Regions from separate parts of the Streptomyces uncialis genome, predicted to be linked through region 2. Evidence: predicted binding sites of a transcription regulator. Region 2 holds the regulator's gene; the other holds the start of a gene.

Region 1 (10,581 bases), 1.4 Mb from region 2:
GCGACCGTGTTCATGTCGTCCAGCGGCGCGGTCAGCGAGTGCGCCACGAACTGGGTGATCAGCAGCGTCGCGATCACCGAGAACACGGTGATGAACCGCAGCTCCGTCTCGGTGCGCACCGCGATCATCAGCAGCCCGGTCGTGATGAACACCGACACCACGACCAGCGTGCCGAGCTTCGTCTTGATCGAGAACGGACGCAGCTTCTCGGAGCCGGGACCGAGTCCCGCCGCCTCGCCCGTCGTACCGTCCGTCAGATGCGGGCCGGGCCGACCGGCGGGGCCGCTCATGGCGTCGGGGTCTCCAGCGCGTACCCGACACCGTGCACGGTGCGGATGCGCTCCGCGCCGATCTTGCGGCGCAGGGCCTTGATATGGCTGTCCACCGTCCGGGTGCCGGAGGCGTCCGCCCAGTCCCACACCTCCGCCAGCAGCTGCTCCCGGGAGAGCACCGCGCGCGGGGTGTTCGCCAGGCACACCAGCAGATCGAACTCGGTGGGCGTCAGATGCACGTCCTCACCGCGCACCCGGACCCGCCGCTGGGCGTGGTCGATCTCCAGCTCCCCGAGCCGGAGCGTGCCGCTGCGGGGGGTGGTCGCGGCGAGCGCGGCGCGTTCGACCCGGCGCAGCAGTACATGGACGCGGGCGGCCAGCTCCCGCATCGAGAACGGCTTGGTCATGTAGTCGTCCGCGCCGACCCCCAGCCCGACCAGCATGTCCGTCTCGTCGTCGCGGGCGGTGAGCATCATGACGGGCACGGGCCGCTGGGCCTGGACCCGGCGGCACACCTCCAGCCCGTCGAAGCCCGGCAGCATCACGTCGAGGATCAGCAGATCGGGCTGCCACGCCTGGGCGGTGTCCACGGCCGCGGGCCCGTCACCGGCCGTCTGCACATGGAATCCCTCGGCGCGCAGCCGGGCGGAGATCGCGTCGACGATCGTCGGGTCGTCCTCCACCACCAGCACCCGACGCTGGGCGCCCGCCCCCGCCGGCTGGGTACTACCTTGCTGCGAGGTGTGTGTGTGCTCCATCGCCCGCCCCTGACTGAGCTGTTCGGAATCCGTGGGGTGATCCCATGGCTGTGCATGGCACGCACATGGTCCGCGCGCCGGTCAGCAGACTAGAGGCACGGAGCGTGTGCGGGCTATCCAGCTCTGATCGCGAGGTGCACGACGTCCGGTACGCCCCTCGCGACCGGGATTTCATGGGTACGGACCCCTTGGAACCCGGAATTCCGCAATGTTCCTTCGAAATCGGGCGACGGCCGAGCCGACCACACGGCCAGTACGCCGGAGGGCGCCAGACGCGCACGGCACAGCGCGAGGCCCTGCGGGGTGTACAGCCCGTCGTTGTCCTCGGTGACCGTCCAGTCGGGTCCGTTGTCGATGTCCAGGCACAGGGCGTCGTACGAGCGGTCCGCGGTCCTCAGATGGGTCAGCAGATCGGTGTGCAGGATCTCGGTACGGGGGTCCGCGAGAGCCGTCGCGGAGACCTCGGCGAGGGGGCCCGCCCGGTGCCAGTCGATGATCGCCGCCTCGCGCTCCACGACGGTCACGGAGCGCCACGCGGGGTCCGCGGCGGCGTGCGCCAGCGAGAAGCCGACGCCGAGCCCTCCGAGCAGCAGGCTGTGGCCTCCCGCGCCGGGGAGCGCGTCCCGCGCCGCGTCCACCAGAAGCCGCTCGGAGCGGCCGTCCGACGTGTCCATCAGGAAGCAGCCGTTCGCGATGATCTGGAGCAGGTGCCCCTGTCTGCGCAGGGCCACCTCGCCGTGGGGGCCGGTCCTGCGGTCCAGTACGAGTGCGCTGTCGCCGTCCATCAGAGGAGCCATCCCCCCATCCTGTCGATCCCCCCACCCCACCGCCCCGGTTTTCCGCCCCAGGCCCCCCCTCGCCCGCGCCCCGAGGCCCCCTGAGCCGTCGTCCGCGGGGTGCGTAGTTCCCCGCGCCCCTGGGGTTCCCCACCTGGGCGTACCTGTTCCCGTGCCGTCGTCCGTGGGTGCGCAGTTCCCCGCGCCCCTGAGGTGCTGCCCCATTACGGTCGCGCTTCGGGTGCGGGTTGCCTGTGGTTGCTCGCGCAGTTCCCCGCGCCCCTGGGTGCTGCCCCGTTGCGGTCGCTCTTCGGGTGCGGGTGGGCCCTCGTCTTTTGCGCAGTTCCCCGCGCCCTGGGGTTCCCCACCCGGACGTACTCGTTCCCGTGCGGGTCGGACGGGGGTGCGCAGTTCCCCGCGCCCCTGAGGTGCTGCCCCATTGCGGTCGCTCTTCGGGTGCGGGTCGCCCTCGTTTGCGCAGTTCCCCGCGCCCCTTAGGTCGCGCCCCTTGCGGTTCCCGTTCGGGTGCGGGTTGCCTGTGGTTGCTCGCGCAGTTCCCCGCGCCCCTGGGTGCTGCCCCGTTGCGGTCGCGCTTCGGGTGCGGGTGGGCCCTCGTCTTTTGCGCAGTTCCCCGCGCCCCTTTGGGGGCGCCCACCTGGGGCTGTCGTCCGGCTGCGGACTCTCAGCGACCGGGGTCGGGGTTCAAACCACCCTCCTCGCGGACTCGCCCGGCTGCGGGAGGGGGTGGGCGGGAATCTCTGCTCGCAGACTCCGATGCTCTTCAGTCGGGCAACGTAACGGCTTACCGAGCGTGTCGGATCGAGGACGGAGAATCCCGACCGGCACCGACCCGAAGAACCAACCGGACGCGCCCCAAAGGGGCGCGGGGAACTGCGCACCCCACCGAGCGACGGCACAGGAACGAAGTACGCCCAGCCGGACAGACCTGGGAAGCGCAAGCGAAGGCAACCTGCGGGGAACCGCGAAACCACCGAGCGACGGCACAGGAACAAGTGCGCTCAGCCGGACAGACCTGAGCGACGGCACAGGAACAAGTGCGCCGCGCCGAACGGACCTGAGAAGCGCAAGCGAAGGCGGATCGCTGAGGGCGAACACCACCCCGGGAACATTCGCGGAGCGCCATGCATTGAGTCGACATAGCTCAACTTGAATGCCGAAGGGGAGATCATGGCTACTGAGTCCGCTGGTTCCAAGGGCACCCCGCTCGCGCTGCCCGTGCTGCCGCTCGACGACGAGGTCGTCCTGCCCGGCATGGTCGTCCCCCTGGACCTGAACGATCCCGATGTACGCACCGCGGTGGACGCCGCACAGGCCGCCGCGGGCTCCGCACCCGGCAAACCCCGGCTGCTCCTCGTCCCCCGTATCGACGGCGCCTACGCGAGCACCGGCGTCCTCGGCACGGTGGAACAGGTCGGCCGCCTCGCCGACGGCGACCCGGGCGCCCTGATCCGCGGCCGTTCCCGCGTCCGTATCGGCGCGGGCACCACCGGCCCCGGCGCGGCCCTGTGGGTGGAGGGGACCGAGGTCACGGAGACCGTCCCCGACCCCCTGCCCGGCGCGATCACCGAACTGATCACCGAATACAAGGCCCTCGCGACCAGCTGGCTCCGCAAGCGCGGCGCCTGGCAGGTGGTGGACCGCGTCCAGCAGATCGAGGACGTGTCCCTGCTCGCCGACAATTCCGGTTACTCACCGTTCCTCACTGTCCAGCAGAAGGTCACCCTGCTGGAGACCGCCGACCCGGTCGCCCGCCTGAAGCTGGCCACCGAACAGCTCCGCGAGCACCTCGCGGAGCAGGACGTGGCGGAGTCGATCGCGAAGGACGTCCAGGAGGGCGTCGACAAGCAGCAGCGCGAGTTCCTGCTGCGCCGCCAGCTCGAAGCGGTCCGCAAGGAACTGCGCGAGCTGAACGGCGAGAAGGGCACCGACGACGAGTCCGACGACTACCGGACCCGGGTCGAGGCCGCCGATCTGCCGGAGCGGGTCCGGGAGGCCGCGCTCAAGGAGGTCGACAAGCTGGAGCGGTCCAGCGACCAGTCCCCGGAGGGCGGCTGGATCCGCACCTGGCTGGACACCGTCCTGGAGCTGCCGTGGGACGAGCGCACCGAGGACCAGTACGACATCCAGGGCGCCCGCGCCGTGCTGGACGCCGAGCACGCGGGCCTCGCGGACGTGAAGGAACGCATCACCGAGTACCTGGCGGTGCGCAAGCGGCGCGCCGACCGCGGCCTCGGGGTCGTCGGCGGACGCCGTGGCGGCGCCGTGCTGGCGCTCGTCGGCCCGCCCGGGGTCGGCAAGACCTCGCTGGGCGAGTCCGTCGCGCACGCCATGGGCCGCAAGTTCGTCCGGGTCGCCCTCGGCGGCGTCCGGGACGAGGCCGAGATCCGCGGTCACCGCCGTACGTACGTCGGGGCGCTGCCCGGACGGATCGTGCGGGCGATCAAGGAGGCCGGGTCGATGAACCCGGTGGTCCTCCTCGACGAGATCGACAAGGTCGGCTCCGACTTCCGGGGCGACCCGGCCGCGGCCCTCCTCGAAGTCCTGGACCCGGCGCAGAACCACACCTTCCGGGACCATTACCTGGAGGTCGAGCTGGACCTCAGCGATGTGGTGTTCCTCGCCACCGCGAACGTCCTGGAGTCCATCCCGGAGGCACTGCTGGACCGGATGGAGCTGGTCCGTCTCGACGGCTACACCGAGGACGAGAAGGTCGTCATCGCCCGGGACCACTTGGTGCCGCGCCAGCTGGAGCGGGCGGGCCTCGGCGCCGACGAGGTGACTCTCGCGGAGAGCGCGCTGCGCGGACTCGCGGGCGAGTACACCCGGGAAGCGGGCGTACGGAACCTGGAGCGGGCCGTCGCACGGCTGCTGCGCAAGGTCGCCGCACAGCACGAGCTGGGCGAGCGTGAGCTGCCGTTCACCGTCACCGGTGACGAGCTGCGCGCGCTCATCGGACGGCCGCACCATGTGCCGGAGTCCGCGCAGGACCCGGCCGAGCGGCGGACCGCCGTCCCCGGTGTCGCCACCGGGCTCGCGGTGACCGGCGCGGGCGGTGACGTCCTCTACGTGGAGGCGTCGCTGGCCGACCCGGAGACCGGCGCGGCCGGACTGACCCTGACCGGCCAGCTGGGCGATGTGATGAAGGAGTCGGCGCAGATCGCGCTGAGCTTCCTGCGCTCCCGCGGCGCCGAACTGGAACTCCCGGTCGGCGACCTCAAGGACCGCGGCGTGCACATCCACTTCCCGGCGGGCGCCGTCCCCAAGGACGGCCCGAGCGCGGGCGTCACCATGACGACCGCCCTCGCGTCGCTGCTCAGCGGACGCCAGGTCCGCACGGACGTGGCGATGACCGGTGAGGTGTCGCTGACCGGCCGGGTCCTGCCCATCGGCGGGGTGAAGCAGAAGCTGCTCGCCGCGCACCGGGCCGGGGTCACCACCGTGGTGATCCCCAAGCGGAACGAGGCCGACCTGGACGACGTCCCGGCCGAGATCCTGGCCAAGCTGGACGTCCACCCCGTCACGGACGTCCGCCAGGTCCTGGAACTGGCCCTCGCCCCGGCGACCAGCACAACCGCCCCGGAGGTCCCGGTCGCGGCGTGACGGACGCGCCCGGACCGCCCCCGGAGGCGGACGGCCCTCCCCCATCCCCCGGGGGAGGGCCGTTCGGGTGCCGCGGGTCAGCCGTTCGCGAGGGCCTGGACCCGGTCCAGCGCCCCGTTGAACCAGTCGTGGTCACCGACCGTCGGGCCGGTCGACGTGTACTGCCACATGGTGTGCGTCGCCCAGCCCGCCGGGAGGGTGCCCGGGGTCGACGCGTACCGCGCGATCCACAGCGGGTTCACGTCCCCGAAGGCGGGGGAGTTCCCCGTGCACTGGGTCCACCAGCTCGTCGCCGTGTAGATGACGGCGTCCCGGCCGGTGCGCGCCCGGTAGCGGTTCGAGAAGTCCCTGATCCACGTCACCATCTGACTCGCGCTCTTCCCGTAACAGGCGTCCCCGTACGGGTTCCACTCGATGTCCAGCACCCCGGGCAGGGTCCGTCCGTCGCCCGACCAGCCGCCGCCGTTGTCCACGAAGTAGTCGGCCTGGGTGGCGCCGTTCGTGGTGTCCGGTGTCGCGAAGTGGTAGGCGCCCCTGATCATCCCCACGTCGTACGAGCCGTTGTACTGCTGAGGGTGGTACGGGTTCTTGTAGTACGTCCCCTCGGTGGCCTTCACATAGGCCCATCTGACGCCGCTGTCCCACAGCGTCGGCCACGCCACATCGCCTTGATGGCTGCTCACGTCCACGCCTTCGGTCCGGGCCGCGCGGCCCTCCACGGGCCGCCCGTCCTCGCCGTCGTGCGCGAGGACCCCGATGCCCATCCAGGCGGAGCCGCGGGGCGGTACCGCCGGGTCGTCGGCCGCTGCGGTCCCGGCCGACGCCGGGTGGACCGCGAGCAGCGGGGTTATCGCGAGCAGTGGGGCCATCGCGAACAGGGCGAAGGGGGCCGGCCGGGTGATACGGCGGGTGCGGGTCCGGTGCATGTTCGGTGCCTTTCGTCTGCCTGGTGCGGTGGTGAGGTGTCAGCTACCAGGACTACGGCCGCGCGGGGCCCGGCGCCTGTCGGGGTCCGGGCCGCCACGGCCACCCGCGCACCTGCGAAATACTGGCGGGGCCGCGGCGAGGGTCGTGCCCGGCGGTACGGACAGCACCTTCAGCAGCGGGAAGACGGGGCATGGACGCAGGCGCGGATCAGGGCGGGAGCGGTACGGGGACCGGGGACGGCGGGGTGGCCCGGGAGTTCCTCGCGCTCGAACGCGAGCTGACGGTGATTCTGCGGCGGGCCCGGGCCTCGTCCGGGGAGATCGCCCGCGCGGTGCATCCGGAACTGGAACCCGGGGCCTACGGACTGTTGGTCCGACTGGACGAATGCGGGGTGCAGCGGGCGACCGATCTCGCGGGGTACGTGGGGGTGGGCAAGGCCACGATGAGCCGGCAGCTGAAGGTGCTGGACGAGCTGGGGCTCGTCACGCGGGAGCCCGATCCCGCGGACGGGCGGGCCTCGCTGATCCGGCTCACGGAGGCGGGGCGGGTGCGGGTCTCGCGTGTGCGGGCGGCCCGGCGGGCCCGCTACGTCAGTCAGCTCGCCGACTGGGCGCCGGCGGAGGTGGCCGAGCTGGCCCGCCTCCTTCAGCGGCTGAACCGCTCCACGGAGTCTTGACGTCTGCCGCCCCGAGGTCTGTCCGGCTGGACGCGCTTGTTCCTGTGCTGTCGCCCGGTGGTTTCGCGGTTCCCTGCGGGTCGCCTTCGCTTGCGCTTCCCAGGTTCGTCCGGCTGGGCGCACTTCGTTCCTGTGCCGTCGCTCGTGGGTTGTGCGCAGTTCCCCGCGCCCCTGGATGCTGCCTCTGTTCGTCGCTCTTCGGGTGCGGGACGGTTCTCGTTCCTGCTGGACGCGCTTGTCCCTGTGCCGTCGTTCGGTGGTTGTGCGCAGTTCCCCGCGCCCCTTTGGGGCGCGTCCGGCCGGTTCTTCGGGTCGGTGCCGGTCGGGATTCTCCGTCCTCGCTCCAACGCGCTCGGTCGGACGTCCCCCTTGCCCGACTGAAGGGCATCGGAGTCTGCGGGCAGAGAGTCCCGCCCACCCCCTTCGGCAGCCGGGCGACTGCGCGAGGAGAGGGGCGCCCCCAAAGGGGCGCGGGGAACTGCGCACCCACGTCCGTACCCGCACGGGAACAAGTACGTCCAGGTGTGGAACCCCAGGGGCGCGGGGAACTGCGCGAAGACGAGGGCGGACCCGCACCCGAAGAAGCGACCGCAAGGGGGCAGCATCCAGGGGCGCGGGGAACTGCGCGAGCAACCACGGGCAACCCGCAGCCGAACGGGAACCGGAAGGGGCGCGACCTCAGGGGCGCGGGGAACTGCGCACCCCACGAGCGACCCGGACGGGGGCAAGTGCGCTCAGGTGGGGAACCCCGGGGGCACGGGGACCGTAGAGGGGCGGACGGGGTCAGAGGGCTACGTAGGTGACCGTTGCGTCGTCGTGCCGCTTGCCCCGCGAGGGGGGACCACCCCGCTCGGCCTCCCGCACCGCGTCCACCAACGCCTGCGCCCCCTCCTTGTGCAGCAAGGAGAGACACTCCCCCCACCCCCCGAACCGGAACCGCTCCACCCACCGCGACGCCCCGTCGGTCATCGCGGCGAGCGTCCGCACCCGCTCCCGCGGCAGCTCCCCGACGACGGCCCGCCGGACCACGTCCGGATCGGCGGCGGCGGTGAAGAAGCCGCCCTCCTTGTTCCGCAGCTCCCCGTCCGTCGCCCCGACGGACCGCAACGTCTCCCGGGGCATCCGGTCGAGCCGGTCGTCCAGCACCGCGCTCACCGCCCCGTCCGCGTCCTCGACCAGCAGTACCGAATCGGACAGCACGAGGTACTCGACCCGTTCGTCGTCCCATCGCGCGAGGACCACCGTTGCCTGTGGGGTTCGCACGTGAGAAAGGTCACACGTGTCGCGGTGAGCGTCCGCGGTCCTGCGGATCGCGTCGCCCAGCAGCTCCCGCAGCGTCAGATCTGCCCGCGAAACGGACAGTTCACCGAGTGCGCCCCCGAGTCGCGCGGTGAACCAGGGAACGGAGTGCCGGCATCCGTATTCCCCCGCGGGTGGCGTCACCCCGTCGAGCACGACCAGCGTCCCGCCCTGTCCGGAGGCGGGAACCGCCACCGAGGCGAAGTCCTCGTTGGGTCGTGCGGGGTCACCGGGTGCCGTGGCGATTTCGATGCGCATCGGGTCAGTCTGCACGAGCCCCCACCGATGCCCACGAATCGGTGGCGGGGGTTACGCAGAGGTGACCGGCGGTCGACAGCGCGACGACCGTACCGACCGGTCACCTGCCTGATTTGCTCGGGAATGATCTGTTCCGCCGACTCGTGGTGGGGCATCTTGCCAAACCCCGCCGATCACGTCCAACCGGCGCACCGGACAGGGCGCCTGGCGCGTGCCCCAGGAACTTGCCGCCCAACTCCCGGTCGATGTTCACTCCTTCGGGTGGCCGGTCCGGCGATGCGCGTCCACTCCCCACGGGCGCTGGAATGGTCTGGAGCCGTATGCGGCGGACCCGGCGGGTTGACGGTGCATCATCCGGACCCATGAGTGCCGGAAACGTGGGTAGTCGAGTCAGAATGCGAGCACCGGTGCAGAAGATGCGGCCTCGGCGCAAAGGCGGGCAGTCGGCCCCGGAGCAGGGTGCGGTAGCCCCGTACCCCCCCGGGTCACCCGCCACACCTGGGACCCCGGGCACCTCGGTGCGGACCGGGACCCCCGGCATGTCCGGCCTGCCCGGAACGTTCGAACCGCGCGGAACGTCCGGCGCCCCCGTACCGCCCGGGGCGCCCGGCACGACCGGTGGTGCTTCCGTACCTCCTGGCACCTCCACCCCCCCGGGCGCCCCCGCGGGCCCCGGCGGACCCAGCGGCCAGGGCGGCGGACCCACGGGACCCGGCGGCACCCCGCCGAACCCCGGGCCCGGCCCGGTGCCGAACCCCGTACCGGCGCCCGCGCCCGCCGCCCCCAAGGGCAAGCGCAAGCGCCGCGCCCGGGTGCGCAACCGGCTCCTCATCTCCGTCACCGTCGTCGCCGCCGCCATCGCGGGCGCCGGGGCTCCCGCCCTGCTCGCCTCCTCCAGCGAGCTGAACGACGCGCAGAACCTCGTCACCGCCGCCGAGCGGGCCCACCAGGGCATCTCCCTCGCCCACGCCCTCGCGGACGAGCGCGACGAGGTCATCGCCTTCATCGCCGCCGGACGCCCCGACGGCAAGGGACTCTCCGAGCAGCGCAGCGCCCGCGTCGACCGCCGTATCCAGGAGCTGCGCGCCGGCGCGCCCGCCGCCCTGCGCACCGACCTCGACGCCGTCGCCGCCGCCCGCCGCGCCGCGCTCACCGGCAAGAGCGAAGCCCTCGCCGCCCATCAGGCGTACGCGAAGGTCATCACCGAGCTGCACCGGCTCGCCGAGGACGTCGCCGTGCGTACCCCGCCCGCCGCCGCCCCGGGCGCCCGGTCGCTGGCCGACCTCGACCGCGCCGTCGAGCAGGCGTCGGCCGCCCGTGGTCTGCTGCTCGCCGCGCTCGCCGTCCCCCGCTCCACCACCACCGAGTTCAACCAGACGACCGGGCTCATGGAGACCGTGCCCGACGAGTCCGCGGCGGACGCCAGGAAGCGCCTCGAACTCAGCGGCGCCGCCCAGCAGGCCCAGCACCGCTCCACCGCCGCCCTCGCGGACTTCCGCGATGTCGCGCCCGCCGCCGACCTCGCCTCGTACGACTCCACCGTCAACGGCGCCGAGACCGCCGCCGCCGAGCGGTATCTGAACCGGCTCACCGACGAGGCCCGGCTCAGCGACGACGACCTGGAGATCGACACCAAGAAGGTCGCCGCCGCGCTGTCCTCCCGGATCGATCTGATGCGCGGGGTCGAGGCGTCCCTGGCCACCGCCCGCGTCGACCGCCTCGAACAGCTCCGCGACGACGCCGTCACCGAGCTGGAGATCCGGGTCGGCGTCATCGGCGCCCTGCTACTCCTCGCCGTCGGCGTCTCGATGGGCATGGCCCGTTCGCTGACCCGGCCGCTCGCCGTGCTGCGGATCGGCTCCGCCCGGCTCGCCGCCGACCCGGCCGCCGAGGAACCCGTACGGTTCACCGGCCGCAACGACGAGTTCGCCCAGGCCGTGGACTCCGTCAACGCCCTGCACGCGCACACCGTCGCGCTGCATGAGCGGCTGGCC
Region 2 (10,581 bases):
CGGGCTGCGGGGGCGCGACGGTCGACCCGGTCACGCTGGGCAGCGCGGCGAGCAGCCGCTCACCGCCGGCCCGTACCGCGGCCTGGTCGGCCCCGACCGCGACGAGCAGATCGACGACGTTCTCGTTGTCCCGGCCGCTCAGCAGCGCGAGCAGCAGATGGGCCGGCGTGAGATCGGGATGCCCCTCGGACACGGCACGGCTGCTCGCCGCGTTCAGCGCGTCCCTGCTCCTGTTGGTCAGCTCGGCGTCCACGTCCGCTGTCCCCTCCTGCCTGACTCTTCCTGTTCTGACTCCCTCAACTTACACAAAGTTGAGTCTAATCCACTCAACCCCAGGAAGGCAGTGCGGCTCCCCCGTAGATTCGCCGCCATGACCTCCCCCGCGGCGCCGTCCGCCCCCGACCCCGCGTACCTCGCCTTCTGGCAGGAGCGGCATCTGTGCACCCTGACCACCCTGCGCCCGGACGGGACGCCGCATGTCGTTCCGGTGGGGGTGACGTACGAGCACGGAGCGGGAGAAAAGGGCATCGCCCGGGTGATCACCAACCGTACGAGCCGCAAGGTGGCCAACATCCTGGCGGCTGCGGGTACGGGGTCCGATGCCGACGGCGGCACGGCACGGGTGCCGGTGGCGGTGTGCCAGGTGGACGGGGGCCGCTGGGCCACGCTGGAGGGCCACGCGGAGGTCGTACGGGACCCGGACCGGATCGCCGACGCGGTAACCCGCTACGCGACCCGCTACGGCCGCACCCCGGCCCCCAACCCCCAAAGAGTCCTGATCGAGATCACAGTAACCAAATCCCTGGGCCGAGCCTGACCCCCACACGAACGAACCCGCACCCGGACGCCCACCGCAAGAGAGCGCCCCGAAGGGGCGCGGGGAACTGCGCAAACGAGGGCCGCCCCACACCCGAAGAGCGACCGCAATGGGGCAGCACCTCAGGGGCGCGCCCGCACCCGCTCGGGAACCGCAAGGGGCGCGACCAAAGGGGCGCGGGGAACTGCGCACCCACCGAGCGACCTGTGCGGGAACAAGTACGCCCACCCGGACAGACCCAGGGGCGCGAGGAACCGCGCGAGCAACCACGGGCCGCCCGCACCCGAACGAGAACCGCAAGACGCGCCCCCGAAGGGGCGCGGGGAACTGCGCACCCACCGAGCGACCTGTGCGGGAACAAGTACGCCCACCCGGACAGACCCAGCAAGGGCAAGCGGGCACGACCCGCACAGCAAAAGGCGCGCCCAGCACAGGGACCCGCAACGGCCGCCCACGAACGACAGCGGCGCCACCGTGTTTCAGGTCCACGGTGGCGCCGCTGCGGGGGGAAGTACCTGGGGCGACTTGTAACGACGGGGGAATCGCCTCAGGCACTGCGGGGGGTGGCGGAGATGGTCCTCGGGGTGTCGCGTTCCGCCGGAGCGTCACGGTCCACCAGTTGTTCGTGGTCACGCTGGTCGAGATTCACAAAGATCATTCCGTACCGGATGGCGCACCGGACCGGCCGGGGCGCGCCCCGGGGCCTGCGCAGACATCGGTACGCGCGGACGTCCTCTTCCTCGTCCCGTACGACGACGACCGGCTCCCCGAACAGGGTCACCATCAACGAGTCGCCCTGATGGGGGATGGCCGTGACCAGATCGATGAAGTGCCATCCGGAGCGATAGGCGGTGGCCATCTCGCGCCGGAACGACCGGTCGTCGGGGGGCGTGCTCATGCGTCCGCGGCGGTCGGGGCTGAATTTCCCCAGCCGGTGTCCGCGGGCCTGACGACCGTGCCGGCCGGCTTGGCCTTCGCCGGAGCGACAGGTCCCCAACCGGTGTCGGGCACCGAGTGGACGGTCCTGCTGCCCCAACCGGTGTCCGCGTGGGCCGTCTGGGAGCCGGCCACGACACCGAGTGCTCCGGCGGCCACCACCACGGAGAAAGTCGCCAGCACTGAGCGAAGCATTCTCTTGTACATAGTCGGCTTCGTCCTCACCTGATGAAGTCCTCTCCCCCGGTGCAACAAGACGATGGCTCATTCAGGCACGTCAACACCACTGGAGCGATGCATCATGTTCTTGCACGTTCAAGACCCTGGGGGGTGGAGAATTGCCCATAACCAACACACATCCGACACATCACCACTCCGTGGCCGAACTGTGTGCCGAGGGCGCACAGCTCTACGCGAGCGCACTCAGTGCCGGAAGGATCGCCCGAGCGGAGGCGGAAGCGGCGCCATGCCTCCTGGAATTCGCCCTTCTCCACCCCGATCCGGACGATGCGAACTGGCTCCGGCCGGTTCCCCCGTCCGTCGCACTGGCACAGCGCCTCCACCCGATCGAACGGGAGATCCTGGACCGACGACGACTGTCCATCGAACTGACCGAATCATTCGAGCCGTTCATGGCCATCAGCGCACAGAGCCCCGCACCGACCCACGCCATCACCGTCCTCGAAGGCATCGACCGGATCAACGCGGCACTCAATGTCGCCACCGCCGAGTGCCGCACCGAGGTCCTGACCATCCAGCCCGGCGGACGCCGCAGTGAGCACATCCTCAGCCAGGCGCTGGAACGCGACCGGCCCCTGACCGACCGGGGTGTCCGGATCAGAACCCTCTACCAGCACACCGTCAGACACAGCCAGGGCACGATGGCGTACGTCGACCGCATGGCCGACGGCCGGATCGAGATCCGGACCCTGGAGGAGCTGATCGAACGGCTCATCGTCTGTGACGACACCGTGGCGTTCATCCCCGCCGGGGGCGGCCCCGACGGCAAGGACGATCTGGCGCTGGAACTGCGCCACCCCGGACTCGTCCGCTATCTGAAGCGCGTCTTCGAGCAGTTGTGGCGCCGCGCCACCCCGCTCATCGACGAGGTCCCGTACCGGTCCACCCCCGACGGCATCACCGGCGTCCAGCTGTCCATCGCCAAACTCCTCGTCGAGGGGTACGTGGACGAGGCCATCGCCCGCCGGCTGGGGATGAACGTCCGTACCTGCCGCGCCCATATCGCCAAGCTCGCCGCCTCCCTCGGCAGCGGCAGCCGGGCCCAGCTGGGCTATCTCATCGCACAATCGGGCATGCTGGAGCACAATCAGTGACCGACGACCAGCCGGGGCGGCCCCGGAATCCGACCGCCCGGCCCTTCTGGAGCGGCAGCAGTGACGGACCCCACCCCGCCCGCGGGGCACCGGAGCCATGACCCCCATGAGATCGAGAATCTCTGCGCGGCCGGTACACAGACCTACGCCCGCGCGCTGCGCGCGGGCAGGATCACCAGGCAGGACGCCGCACCGGCGCCCTGTCTGCTCGACTTCGGACTGCTGCGCCCCGACCCCGGCGATCCCGGGCGACTGCTCCCCGCGGCCCCGGCGGTGGTGCTGCCGCAGCTGATGCGGGCGATCGAGGACGACATCGCCCGCCACCGCAGACGGGAGGCGACCCTCGCGGAGCTCTTCGAACCGTTCATGGAGCTGGGCACCCCGGACGCCGCGGCGGCGGACGGGCCGGACGGCTCCGGGACCACCGTGCTGCACGGCCTCCGGACCATCAACCACGCGATCGGCGAGGCGATGGCCCACGCGGTCGGCGAGCTGCTGACCGTCCAGCCGGGCGGGGCGCGGCCCTCCGGCGCGCTGGCCGCCGCACGGCCCCGGGAGCAGGCCATGCTGGGGCGGGGGGCGCGGATGCGGACCCTGTACCAGCACACCGCGCGCCATTCGGCGCCGGTCGTCGCCCACTACGAGCAGTTGCGCGGGGACGTCGAGGTCCGCACCCTCAGCGAGGTCACCGAGCGGCTCGTCGTCATCGACCGGGCGGTCGCGTTCATCCCCGCGGCGAAGGACCGTACGGTGGCCCTGCGGGTCCACCATCCGGCGCTGGTGGGGTACTTCGTGACCACCTTCGAGCGGCTGTGGCGGCTCGCCACCCCGATGTGGCCCACCCCGGCCCGGCGGACCACCCCGCACGGCGTGCCCGCCCGGCAGTACGAGATCGCGGAGCTGCTGGTGGAGGGGCACACCGACGCGGAGATCGCGCTGCGGCTGGCGATGAACGTCCGCACGGTGCGGGTGCACATCGCGAAGCTCGCGAGCACGCTGGGCAGCGACAGCCGTGCGCAGCTGGGGTATCTGATCGGGCGCTCGGGCCTGCTCGAACCGGGGGTGGGCAGTTCCCCGCGCCCCTAGGGCGTGTCCGGGCGTACCTGGTGCGCGGGGGCGGGCGGGTCGTCCTCCGTGGTGGGGCGCGGGGGGCTGTCGAGGCCGTTCTGGGCGATGCGTACACCCAGCTGCGCGCGGCTCACCGCGCCCAGCGCCTCGCTCAGCTTGCGGATGTGGTGGCGGGCGGTGCGGACGTTGATGCCGAGCCGCTGGGCGACCTCGCCGTCGGTGTAGCCCTCGGCGAGCAGCGCCGCGATGGCCTGCTCGCGGCGGGTGATGCCCTCGATCCCGGAGCCCGCGGCGAGCGGCGCCTCCAGGGGGTGTCCGAGCCGCCACAGCCGCTCGAAGACGATCGCGAGGAACTGGACGAGGCCGGGGTGCCGCAGTTCCAGCGCCACGGTCCGGTCCTCCGTGGCCGGGACGAACGCCACCTTGCGGTCGAAGATCAGGAGCCGTTCGATCACCTCGTCCAGCGTCCGCACCTCCGCGGCGCCGCCCATCCGCTCCAGGTACTCGTACAGTCCCTGGCCGTGCCGGGCGGCGTGGGTGTACAGGGTCTGCATCTTGACGCCCCGCGCGGCCATGATCAGCGCCAGCGGCAGCGCGTCGTTGAGCACGGACTCGCGGCGCACACCGCCCGGCTGCACCGCCAGGTGCTCGATCATGCAGGCGTCGGACGCCTCCGCTATCGCCTCCCGGATCCGGGGCTTGCCCTCCAGGACCCGGATGCCGGCCCCGGCGCTGGGGGCGTCGGTGTCGATGTCGAGGCCCGTGTACCGCTCGGCGAGGCGGGTCAGCGCCACCGCGCGGGCCTGGCTCTGCCCCAGTTCGTCCCGCAGCCCGCGCAGCAGCCGGGCGACGACCTCGCCGGGCGGCTCGGGCACCAGCCACGCCGTGTCCTCCGGATCGGGGGACAGCAGGGCCAGTTCGACCAGGCAGGGCGCTCCCGCCGCCGCCGCGCGGTCGATGCGGCCCGCCTTCAGGGCCGCCGCGTACACCCGCTCCCCTTCGCCGCAGAGCTGATCCACCCCGTGTGCGTGTACCTCAGCCATGTCCCCGTCCCCACCTCCGGAGTGCCGTTCATACCGATTCGCCCGCTTCTTTACCCTTGCGTCCCCCCTCCGCTTGGCACAGTGCAACAAGATGACGGTGGTGTAGCCCTCCTGTGACCGGCAGAGTGGAGCGCGGGGCGAGGGGAGGGGAATTCTTGGTCGCCCCACGGGTTTCCCCCGAGTCGGCCAATCCCCCTGGCCGACCCGGGGGGCCCTTTGACTTCCGGCACCCCCGCACGGCCGCTCACTCCGGCCGGCGGCCGGACCCGGACGATCCGACGGCGGCACCGGACCGCCGGTCACGCGGTCGGCGCCTGCCGGGCCGGAGCACCGGACCCCACCCTGGGTCACAGGGTTCAGGCGAGCGGGTCAAGCGTCGCACACCTCACTGACAGTCACACCCCGGTTGGCCGGGCGGCGTTGATCGCGCGCGGAAACACCGAAGGGGCCGGAAGGCGTTCCTCCCGGCCCCTGGGCCGCGTACGGGCCCCCGGACCCGACGGCCCGGCGGCGGACTACTCCTGGCCCCTGTTGGGCCGCCACACGACCAGCGCGCTGGTCTGCTGGACCTCCTGGTACGGGACGAGGTCCCGGCGGTACGAGGCGTGCACCGCGGCCTCCCGCTGGCGCATCGTCGCCGCCGCGCCCTCCGCGGCGGCCTGGAGCTCGGCCACCCGCGCCTGGAGCGCGGCGACCTGGTTCTCCAGCTCGATGATCCGCTTGATACCGGCCAGATTGATGCCCTCGGTCTGGGACAGCGCCTGTACCTGCCGGAGCAGTTCGATGTCCCGCGCGGAGTACCGCCGGCCCCGGCCCGCCGTACGGTCCGGGGAGACCAGCCCGAGCCGGTCGTACTGCCGAAGGGTCTGCGGATGCAGCCCGCTGAGCTGAGCCGCCACCGAGATCACGTACACCGGCGTCTCGTCGGTCAACTGGTAGGGGTTCCTGCGCCGACCGCCCGTGCTCATCCCGTCCATGGCGTTCATGCTCCCTTCGCGGCCTCGAACAGCTCCGCCCGCGGATCGACGTCCACGGTCGCCTCCCGGTACGCCTCCAGAGCGTCCCGGGCCTTGCCGGTCACGTCCTTCGGCACCACGACCTCCACCGTCACCAGCAGATCGCCGCGGGTGCCGTCCTTACGGACCGCGCCCTTGCCGCGCGCCCTCATGGTCCGGCCGTTCGGGGTGCCCGGCGGCAGCTTCAGCGTCACCGGCGGACCACCGAGGGTCGGTACCTTCACCTCACCGCCGAGGGCCGCCTCGGCGAAGCTCACGGGCACGGTCACCGTCAGGTTGTCGCCCTTGCGGCCGAACACCGGGTGCTCGCCCACATGCACGACGACGTACAGATCGCCCGCCGGACCACCGCGCTCGCCCGGGGCGCCCTTGCCGCGCAGCCTGATGCGCTGCTTGTCCGAGACACCGGCCGGGATACGCACCTGCATGGTCCGCGACGACTTGGCGCGTCCCGAGCCCTTGCAGATCTCGCAGGGGGTCTCCGCGATCAGACCGCGGCCCTTGCAGTCCACGCACGGATCGGTGAGCGAGAATCCGCCACCGCCGCCACGTGACACCTGTCCCGTACCGACACAGGTGGGGCACACGCGCGGGGTGCCGTTCTTGTCGCCGGTGCCCGAACACGCCTTGCAGGGGGCCTGCGAGGACATCCGCAACGGCACCGTCGCCCCGTCGACCGCCTCCGTGAAGCTCAGCGTGACCTCGGACTCGATGTCCTGGCCACGCCGGGGCTGCACCCGGGTACCCGTACCCGCGCCGCCCCGGTTGAACAGCCCGCCGAACACATCGCCGAGCCCGCCGCCGAAGCCGCCGGCCCCCGCTCCGCCCTGCGCGTTGCCTCCGAAGAGGTCGCCCAGGTCGAAGTTGAAGTTGTTGCCGCCCGCGCCGCCCGGACCCGGCCGGTAGCCGCCGTTGCCGAACAGCGCGCGGGCCTCGTCGTACTCCTTGCGCTTCTTGGGGTCACCGAGGATGTCGTTCGCCTCGGAGATCTCCTTGAAACGGTCCTCGGCCTTGACGTTGCCCTTGTTGGCGTCCGGGTGGAACTCGCGCGCGAGCTTCCGGTACGCCTTCTTGATCTCGGCCTCGGTGGCGTCCTTGGGGACGCCGAGGACCTTGTAGTAGTCCTTCTCGATGAAGTCCTTGGTACTCATCCCCGACGTCCCTCCTCTCCCCGCGTGACTCGGTCAGCCCTCGTCCGGGCCACCGCTGTCCTTGCTCTTGGCGTCCTTGCCGCCCTCACCGGTGCCGTCCGCGGTGTCCGCGCCGTCACCGGCGTCGGACCCCTCGGGCTGCTCCGGACCGTCCGCGCCGTCCTTCACGGACTGCGCGCCCGGCTGCGGTTCGGCCACCGCCACCCGCGCGGGGCGGATGGTGCGCTCGCCGATCCGATACCCCGGTTGCAGGATCGCGACGCACGTCGTCTCGGTGACGTCCGGCGCGTAGCTGTGCATCAGGGCTTCGTGGATCGTCGGGTCGAAGGGCTCGCCCTCCTTGCCGAACTGCTGGAGGCCCATCTTCGCGGCCACCGTCTCCAGCGATTCGGCCACCGACTTGAAACCACCGAGCAGCTCGCCGTGTTCCCTGGCGCGCCCGATGTCGTCGAGCACGGGCAGCAGCTCGGACAGGAGGTTCGCGACGGCGACCTCCTTGACCGCGATCCTGTCCCGCTCCACCCGGCGGCGGTAGTTCTGGTATTCGGCCTGAAGTCGCTGGAGATCGGCGGTGCGCTCGGCGAGCGCGGTCCGTACCTGGTCCAGTTCGGCCGTCAGGCCCACGTTCTGTGCGCTGGCGTCCCCGGCCCGGCCCGCCGGGCCCTCCGAAGTGGAGGGCTCGGCGGAGTCGGCGGCGTCGGCTGCCTTCTTGGATGCGGCGCCGTCGGAGACATCAGCGGGCTCGTCGTGCTCGTCGAAGCCCGGGGTCTCCTCCGTCACGCGGCACCGTCCTTGCGGTCCTCGTCGACGATCTCCGCGTCGACGACGTCGTCGTCGGCCTTGGCACCGGCGCCTTCGGCACCCTCGGCACCGGCCGCGCCGGCCTGGGCGCCCTGCGCGTCGGCGTACATGGCCTGGCCCAGCTTCTGGGAGACGGCGGCGACCTTCTCGGTGGCGACCCGGATCTCGGCCGCGTCCTCGCCCTTGAGCTTCTCCTTCAGCTCGGCGATCGAGGCCTCGACCTCGGTCTTCACATCGCCGGGGACCTTCTCCTCGTTGTCCTTGAGGAACTTCTCCGTCTGGTAGACGAGCTGCTCGCCCTGGTTACGCGTCTCGGCGGCCTCGCGGCGGGCGTGGTCCTCCTCCGCGTACTTCTCGGCCTCCTCGCGCATGCGGTTGACCTCGTCCTTCGGCAGCGAGGAACCGCCGGTGACGGTCATCTTCTGCTCCTTGCCCGTGCCGAGGTCCTTCGCGGTCACGTGCATGATGCCGTTGGCGTCGATGTCGAAGGCGACCTCGATCTGCGGGACACCGCGCGGGGCGGGCGGCAGACCGGTCAGCTCGAACATCCCGAGCTTCTTGTTGTACGCGGCGATCTCGCGCTCGCCCTGGTAGACCTGGATCTGCACGGACGGCTGGTTGTCCTCGGCCGTGGTGAAGATCTCCGACCGCTTGGTCGGGATGGTCGTGTTCCGCTCGATGAGCTTGGTCATGATGCCGCCCTTGGTCTCGATACCGAGGGACAGCGGGGTCACGTCGAGGAGCAGGACGTCCTTGACCTCACCCTTGAGGACACCGGCCTGGAGCGCGGCGCCGATGGCGACGACCTCGTCCGGGTTGACGCCCTTGTTGGCGTCCTTGCCGCCGGTCAGCTCGCGCACCAGCTCGGCGACGGCGGGCATCCGGGTCGAGCCGCCGACCAGGACCACGTGGTCGATCTCGGACAGGGCGATGCCCGCGTCCTTGATGACGTTGTGGAACGGCGTCTTGCAGCGCTCCAGGAGGTCCGCGGTCAGCTGCTGGAACTGGGCGCGGGTGAGCTTCTCGTCCAGGTGCAGCGGGCCCTCGGCGGACGCCGTGATGTAGGGCAGGTTGATCGTGGTCTCGGTGGACGAGGACAGCTCGATCTTGGCCTTCTCGGCGGCCTCACGCAGGCGCTGGACGGCCATCTTGTCCTTGCCGAGGTCCACGCCGTGACCGTTGTTGAACTGCTTGACCAGGTAGTCCACGACCCGCTGGTCCCAGTCGTCACCACCGAGGTGGTTGTCACCGTTGGTGGCCTTCACCTCGACCACGCCGTCGCCGATGTCCAGCAGCGAGACGTCGAAGGTGCCGCCACCGAGGTCGAAGACGAGGATCGTCTGGTCGTCCTTGTCGAGGCCGTACGCCAGGGCGGCGGCCGTCGGCTCGTTGACGATGCGCAGGACGTTCAGGCCCGCGATCTCGCCGGCCTCCTTGGTGGCCTGGCGCTCGGAGTCGTTGAAGTACGCCGGGACGGTGATGACCGCGTCCGCGACCTTCTCCCCCAGGTAGGCCTCGGCGTCACGCTTCAGCTTCTGAAGGATGAACGCGGAGATCTGCTGCGGGTTGAACGCCTTCTCGTCGATGTCGACGCGCCAGTCGGTGCCCATGTGGCGCTTCACGGACCGGATGGTCCGGTCGACGTTGGTGACAGCCTGACGCTTGGCGACCTCGCCGACGAGCACCTCGCCGTTCTTGGCGAAGGCGACGACGGACGGCGTGGTCCTGGCGCCCTCTGCGTTGGTGATGACGGTGGGCTCGCCGCCCTCCAGAACGCTGACGACGGAGTTAGTCGTGCCCAGGTCGATGCCGACCGCACGTGCCATTTCGATTCCTCCAGAGAAGCTTGCTCGGACCAGCTGCGCGCCGCCCGGGGGTCCGGATACCGAACCTGAGCGGAACACACTCAAGAATGCACGAAGCCTCCGGCCGGGTCAACAGACCTGAGCGTGTCCGACTCAACTTTTATCCTCCCCTTACATCAACCCCCCACCCCGACCTGCGGCTCAGCTCCACTCCCGCCCCGAGGTTTCCGTGCCTGGCGCACTTGTCCCGGTGCGGGCCGGACGGGGGTGCGCAGTTCCCCGCGAGTCGCCTTCGCTCCCGCTTCCGAGGCCTGTCCGGGTGGGCGCGCTTGTTTCCTGTGCCGTCGCTCGGTGGGTGCGCAGTTCCCCGCGCCCCTGGATGCTGCCCCTTCGGGCTGTCCGTCGGGTGCGGGTCGCCCTCGTTTTCGCGCAGTTCCCCGCGCCCCTGGGTGGTGCCCCGTTGCGGTCGCTGTTCGGGTGCGGGTCGCCCTCGTCTTTGCGCAGTTCCCCGCGCCCCTGAAGGGGCGCCCACCTGGGGTTGTTTTTCACCCTCCTCCTCGCGCAGTCGCATGGCTACCGAAGGGGGTGGGCGGGAATCTCTGCCCGCAGA

Evidence for each region. Region 2 encodes HspR, which represses chaperone genes until heat shock. Its sites were predicted from a motif close to TTGAGNNNNNNNNNCTCAA; they were not measured.
Region 1: the regulator HspR is predicted to act here: its motif matches at 2,954-2,972, upstream of lon (endopeptidase La).

Annotation. Positions count from the first base shown of each region.
Region 1 covers NZ_CP109583.1:3,155,350-3,165,930, reverse strand. Annotated here, with positions in the region: gene OG711_RS12850 (HAMP domain-containing sensor histidine kinase) at 1-290, opposite strand, end outside; gene OG711_RS12845 (response regulator transcription factor) at 287-1,030, opposite strand; gene OG711_RS12840 (spermidine synthase family protein) at 1,144-1,827, opposite strand; gene lon (endopeptidase La) at 2,995-5,427, shown strand; gene OG711_RS12830 (lysozyme) at 5,505-6,296, opposite strand; gene OG711_RS12825 (MarR family winged helix-turn-helix transcriptional regulator) at 6,545-7,030, shown strand; gene OG711_RS12820 (protein phosphatase 2C domain-containing protein) at 7,814-8,587, opposite strand; gene OG711_RS12815 (sensor histidine kinase) at 9,127-10,581, shown strand, end outside.
Region 2 covers NZ_CP109583.1:4,511,637-4,522,217, forward strand. Annotated here, with positions in the region: partial or broken gene clpB (ATP-dependent chaperone ClpB) at 1-253, opposite strand, end outside; gene OG711_RS18630 (pyridoxamine 5'-phosphate oxidase family protein) at 371-817, shown strand; gene OG711_RS18635 (Rieske (2Fe-2S) protein) at 1,365-1,715, opposite strand; gene OG711_RS18640 (helix-turn-helix transcriptional regulator) at 2,131-3,087, shown strand; gene OG711_RS18645 (helix-turn-helix transcriptional regulator) at 3,148-4,173, shown strand; gene OG711_RS18650 (helix-turn-helix transcriptional regulator) at 4,170-5,198, opposite strand; gene OG711_RS18655 (heat shock protein transcriptional repressor HspR) at 5,714-6,166, opposite strand; gene dnaJ (molecular chaperone DnaJ) at 6,181-7,365, opposite strand; gene grpE (nucleotide exchange factor GrpE) at 7,399-8,145, opposite strand; gene dnaK (molecular chaperone DnaK) at 8,142-9,992, opposite strand.